Regions from separate parts of the Pseudoalteromonas marina genome, predicted to be linked through region 1. Evidence: riboswitches for the same ligand, from Rfam matches in the RefSeq annotation. Region 1 holds a riboswitch; the other holds the start of a gene.
What was found. A riboswitch is a leader RNA that binds a small molecule or an ion and turns the genes downstream of it on or off. The one in region 1 is predicted to bind cobalamin.

Region 1 (3,172 bases):
CAAACCCATGTTAGTGAGCCTATTGTTACCGAAGTCAGCCCGGTGACAACTTACTACCCTGCTGAGCACTATCATCAAGATTACTACAACGAAAACCCACAACAGGGTTATTGCAGTATGTTAATCGCACCAAAATTACATAAGTTTGAAACCGTATTTAAAGAGTTTTTAGCTGAGTAAAAACACAAAAAAGCCCGGTAAAACCGGGCTTTTTATTTAGATTATTTAAAACTGGTAATCTATGCCAGCAAAAAAGCGGCGCTCTGGCGTGTTGTAGTAATACACCTGCCCTGTTGTAAAATCAGCGTTAGAATCAACTGCGTTGTATTCCTTATCGAATACGTTTTCTATACGAAGCGACACCGTAATTTCATCATTTACTTGGTAATTGCCTGCTAAATTCCAAAGCGTATACGAACCCAATTGCGAAACCGCCCCTGCTCGCTCACCGCGATATTGCATTGCTATGCTTGTATCAAATGCACCAAACTGTTTTGCAAGCTCCCAATTAAAGGTTCGTTTGGCAACGTTTCTAAGCGCTTCGCCTGTTTCTTTATCTTCGGCACTTAGGTAAGCAAAATTCACATTACTATCAAAACCCAAAATTTGATTGGCTAAACTAAATTCAACACCTTCATATTGGGCCTCATTAATATTGGTGAGTGTAAAATTAGCGTCATAATCAATTTTATCCTCAATTTCATTTCTAAAAATAGCGACATCGACACGCACAGTATCAAAGTCGACGTTTAAGCCAAGCTCACGATTCACTGACGTTTCAGGTTGAAGATTGGCATTGCCGTAAAGAGGAAAGTACAAATCATTAAATGTTGGCGCTTTAAAGCCCGTGCTTTGGCTTATTCTGAAAGTTGCGTCTTCAGATAAGTGATAGCCAGCTGCCGCTGTGTACGTTGTTTCATTACCAAATTGCTCATCGTCATCTTGACGAACAGTTAAATTGGCAAGCAACTCATCCGCATCGTAATATGCGCCAACAAATACAGCTAATACATCGCGCTCTTGCACTTCAAACGTGGTTGAGCTTTGTGATACGTCATCATTGTACCAATTAATACCACCACTAATGTTTAACGTGTCGTTTAAGCGGTATTGGCCGTTGTAGTCAATTTGTGAGCGCTTAGTAACAAACGTACTTGTTGTTGGCCCTTGAGAAAAATCAACATAACGGTTGTCTGAGTCATCCGTTGCAAATGCTATATCAAGGCTGTGTGTTTGATTGTTATAGTCTTTATTCCAACCAGCCGAAAGCTGGTAATTTTTAAAATCACCTCGCTCAATCGTACTATCGGCAGGACTAAAACGGCTGTCGTAATCAGCAAAGCCTTCACTGTATTGCCCTAGTAACTTAAAGTCGCCGTAGTGCGCATCGGTATAGTTTACTTTAAAGCCAAGGTTTTTGTTTTCAAAACCGTCTTCATCGGGTGCTGCCCCTTGAAGTACATCAAAGTTGTCCGTCTTTTCAAATCCTGCATTAAAGGCCGTTGTTACATCGCCTGCTTTTACAGAACCAGCAATCTGGTAGTCTTGGTACGCGTCAGATCCAAACGTAGCACTGACCGAAAGGTTATCTGACTCGCGCGTTATAATATTAATAACACCCGCTAGCGCATCAGAGCCATACACTGCAGCACGTGAACCTTTTATTATTTCAATGCGCTCAATACTATTTAATGGCACATTGCTTAATGCTTTTTGACCAAGCGTTGCCGAACCGGTGCGCACACCGTCTATTAAAATTAGCGTATCACCCGATCCCGTACCGCGCAGTGAAACACCGGCATTTTGACCAAAGCCGCCATTAGGGTTTACCTGAAAGCCAACTTGAGACGTTAATAGCGTTGGTAAGTCGCGAACATTACTGGTTTCAATGTCATTACGAGTTATAACATTTACACTCGCTAATACATTAGTAATTGATTGTTCAAACTTATTAGCGGTTACCGTAATGGTTTCGATTGATTGCTCTGCAGCAGATACAGATAGTGACAGCGCAGCAGTAATTGCAACGCCAAGAGTTGTTTTTTTTAACATGAAGTTCCCCTTCTTTGCCCACCGCAAAGAACTAAGTAAGATTACATCAAGGCCGGTCTCCGGACTCAGTAAATACATAGCTTTATGTACTACTTTACCGTTGCGGGGGCAGTGTTGGGATTGTAGTCATCATGAAAACGCACCAACTTCCCGATTATCTTATTAAAAAAATCAAACCATTGAAAAGATTAATAAGCACCTTGAAAATAGGCCGCTATTGTGAGGAGTTTAATAAAAAATGTCAACGGACGTCTATACAGCTAAAAAGAAAATCAATTAAAAACAAAAACTATGCCGCGTTCATAAAAAAAGCCAAATAACCTGCGCGGCTATTTGGCTTTTTATTTATAAAGCGCCCAAAAGGCTTTTATAATTAATCGCGGAAGTTTTTAAACTGAAAAGGCTGACCTAAATCGGCAGTACGCACCACTTGCATAGCAGCTTGTAAGTCATCACGCTTTTTACCCGTTACGCGTACTTCCTCGCCTTGAATAGCCGCTTGCACTTTTACTTTAGAATCTTTAATGGCTTTTACTACTTTTTTAGCCACATCTTTTTCAATACCTTGCTTTAGCGCAACATTACGAAAAACATTTTTACCTGCACGGCTAATATCTTGTAACTCTAAGCTCGCTACATCCATACCACGCTTAGAAACTTTACCCGCTAAAATATCAAACAATTGCATAACCTGTGAATCAGCTTCAGCTTTTAGCTTAATTGTTTTGTCGTTTAGCTCAATAGATGCATCAACACCTCTAAAGTCAAAGCGAGTCTCAAGTTCACGGTTTGCATTATCTACCGCATTTTGTGCTTCGTTCATTTCTACTTCAGATACAATATCAAATGAAGGCATTGGTTTTCTCCTAACTATTCAATCTTAATTTTATGGCGCAATTATAACGCTAAAATTATAAATCTTTACATTTTTCTGCATCTTGTTCAGGTGCGATACTAATTTAGTTTGATATACTTAAGCTTCTTTTTTAAGCGACTCTAGGATTTTACGTGACAAGGCGTGTTTACCAAGCTGTTTTTTTGCTCAGCATCGTAGCGTTTACTTTTTTATTTGCCAAAGAAATAAAAGGCGCAGCTAACCTATTTCCACACATTGATAAAG
Region 2 (3,172 bases), on a different contig from region 1:
AACGTTGGAGGTTAAGTGGGTACACATTTGCTTGATTAGTGTTCGTGTCCTTTTGATTTCAAAAATAATGCAGTTTTATTAACTTTAAAAGTCAAAAATATTTCATTTGTAATATTTCTGTCATTTAGTGGTGACAAACTGCAGTCGTTTTAAAAATTAGTCTTTTGTGATTATCGAGGAAATAACATGAAATTTGTAAAATCGAGCTTATGTGTCGCTTTGCTAAGTGGTTTATCTTTTAATGTACTTGCAGACGTGGATGTTTACGGTAAAGCAAATGTAACTGTGCAGTCTACAGATGACGGTGAAGGATCGTTTACTGAAATTAAAAGTAACGCATCTCGCTTTGGTCTTAAAGGTTCTGAAAAAATTACAGATGGCTTAGAAGCAGTTTATAAGTTTGAGTTTCAAGTTGATGTAACTGATGCAGACTCAAAAGGCGACGACGATAATATTTCTGCGCGTAACCAATACGTTGGTGTTAAAGGCTCATTTGGTCAGGTAGTAGTGGGTCGTAACGATACGGCGTTTAAACAAGCGCAAGGTAAACTAGATTTATTTAATGACCTTGAAGGCGATATTAAAAACGTATTCAAGGGTGAAAACCGTTTAGGTGATTCAATCACGTATACTTCTAACTCATACGAAGGTTTTAAAGTACTTGCTACTTTTATTGCTGAAGACGATGTAGATGCAGATAACGGTTATTCAATGGCTGTAACATACGGTGATTCAGCGCTTAAAAAGAGTGCTATTTATGCCTCAATTGCAGCTGACAGCGAAGTAAACGGCTATGATGTAGTGCGCGCATCAATCCAAGGTAAAGTTGAAGACTTTAAACTAGGTGCTATGTACCAAACTCAAGAAAAAGTAGACGGTTCAGCTGAAGGTGACGGTTACTTATTAAATGCGGCATACAGCATGGGTAAAAATACATTTAAAGTTCAGTATCAGGCAATGGACTTTGACGATAGCGATGATAAGACAGCTATTTCGGTTGGTGTTGATCATAAGCTTAACAAAAACATTAAAGTATTTGGCTTTTACTCAAGCTTTGATATGGACAACAACGTAGACCAAGATTACTTAGGTTTAGGTATGGAATATAAGTTTTAACGACGAGTTAAAACACTCCCTTTTTAACCGCGCTGTAATTAGCGCGGTTTTTTTTTGCTTTAAATTATTTACTTACCCGCCCATAATAGAGCTTCATTTGGAATGAGGTGTAAGTCCTCAACTGTTCCCGCAACTGTAATTAGCACTTTGCTTTAAGTCAGATACAAATCAATTTTTAATGAGCGGGCCTACTCATGCTAATTTTAATGTACTCCTTTTTAGTGGTTGCATTACAAGTGGGTAATCGTGTCTAGGACAGAGTATTGCAAACTAAAGCACCATTATTAAACGTTCAAAACCTTTCGTGGGGAATAGCAAATAAACCTATTCTCAAACACATTAATGTGCAAATACCCGAAGGTAAATTTGTGGGCTTAATTGGCCCTAATGGTGCAGGTAAGTCGAGTTTACTGCGTTGTTTATATCGTTTTAATAAGCCTAATGAAGGGGTTATAGAGTTTAATAGCCATGATATTTGGCAGCTTAAAAGTGACGAATATGCAAAGTGCGTTGCTGTTGTTTTACAAGAGGCGCCATCGCATTTTAATTTGTCGTTATTTGATGTTGTGGCGCTTGGCCTCACTCCTCATAAATCGTTATTTAGCTCTACATCGCAAAGCGAAAAACAACAAATCACTCTAGCTATAAAAACGGTAGGGCTTGAGCAGCACACCAATCAAAATTTTGAATCGCTCTCTGGAGGAGAAAAACAACGCGCACTCATTGCACGTGCTATTGTTCAGCAACCTCAGCTGTTAATTATGGATGAGCCCACTAGCCACCTTGATGTTAAATATCAAATACAGGTTATGGAGCTGGCAAAGTCTCTTGGTGTTACAGTGTTTGCTTCGTTTCATGATCTTAATTTAGCCGCGGCTCTTTGCGATGAGCTCGTAGTCATTAAAAACGGAGAAATAACGCATACCGGTTCGCCCGCAGAAGTACTCACTGAGCACATGCTTGATGATGTGTTTGGTGTATGCGCTCAGGTTAGTAACCATCCTCAAGAATCTCAATTGGGTAAAGTTACGCCTCATATTACCTACTTTTATGGTTATAAATAATATGTTTGCCACGCATGTACGCCATTCAGTTGCACTGATTATTTGCATTACTATTGCCTTAGTCAGTTTATTTTTAGCATTGAGCTTTGGTGCTGCAGATACCTCAATACAGGATGTATTTAACAGTTTTATTTATTTAAATGATGCTTCATTCACCAGTCGTATTATTTTTGAATTAAGAGTGCCCCGTACATTATTGGCGTTTCTGGCCGGTGCGGGTTTAGCTATTGCGGGGCTAATTTTACAAACAGTGACACGTAACCCATTAGCCGATCCCTATTTATTTGGTATATCGTCAGGTGCTTCGTTTGGTGTAGTTGTACTTATGGCATTTGTGGGAATTAGCGCGGGTTTTATGCTTTCGGCCGCAGCCTTGCTTGGTAGCTTATTAGCAATGAGCTTACTTATATTAATTGCCACAAGGCAGCAGGGCGGGCAAGTTGAGTCTATGTTACTTGCTGGTGTTGCGCTTTCGTTTTTATTTAGTGCATTTACTAGTTTGTTACTTTATTGGAGTGAGCCGCAAGCCGTTGCTGCTATTTTATTTTGGACCTTAGGAAGTTTTGCACGTGCGCAGTGGGCAACACTATGGGTGCCATTTTTAGTGATTACACTGTGCACCTGCGTAATGATTAGTTTTAGGCGCCAGCTTAATGCCATGTTATTAGGTGACGAAAGTGCCATAACCCTTGGTGTTAAAGTGCATCGATTTAGGTTGCTGATGCTAATTTTAAGCTCATTAATAACCGCTGTGTTGGTGGCAATGTGTGGCGGTATTGGTTTTGTTGGATTAATGGTGCCACATATTGTGCGCTTTTTTATTTCACAAGGAACCGTTGCAGGGCTATTAATAACAAGCTTAGCAGGAGGCACATTTATGGTGTGGGTCGATGTACTGTCTCGTTCTTTACTTCGAAATCAAGAGTTGCCAGTAGGGGTGATCACGGCCGCTATGGGGAGTGCGTTTTTCTTAAGTTTACTCTTTTTTAGAA

Region 2: linked by a shared signal. The riboswitch ahead of PMAN_RS12110 (ABC transporter ATP-binding protein) and the one ahead of PMAN_RS10860 (TonB-dependent receptor domain-containing protein) in region 1 are both predicted to bind cobalamin.

Annotation. Positions count from the first base shown of each region.
Region 1 is NZ_AHCB03000006.1:430,484-433,655, forward strand. Features, by position in the region: gene msrA (peptide-methionine (S)-S-oxide reductase MsrA) at 1-180, shown strand, start outside; gene PMAN_RS10860 (TonB-dependent receptor domain-containing protein) at 226-2,052, opposite strand; cobalamin riboswitch at 2,086-2,249, opposite strand; gene PMAN_RS10865 (YajQ family cyclic di-GMP-binding protein) at 2,426-2,908, opposite strand; gene PMAN_RS10870 (VanZ family protein) at 3,061-3,172, shown strand, end outside.
Region 2 is NZ_AHCB03000007.1:196,073-199,244, reverse strand. Features, by position in the region: gene PMAN_RS12120 (LysR family transcriptional regulator) at 1-1, shown strand, start outside; gene PMAN_RS12115 (porin) at 187-1,116, shown strand; cobalamin riboswitch at 1,165-1,303, shown strand; gene PMAN_RS12110 (ABC transporter ATP-binding protein) at 1,380-2,180, shown strand; gene PMAN_RS12105 (FecCD family ABC transporter permease) at 2,182-3,172, shown strand, end outside.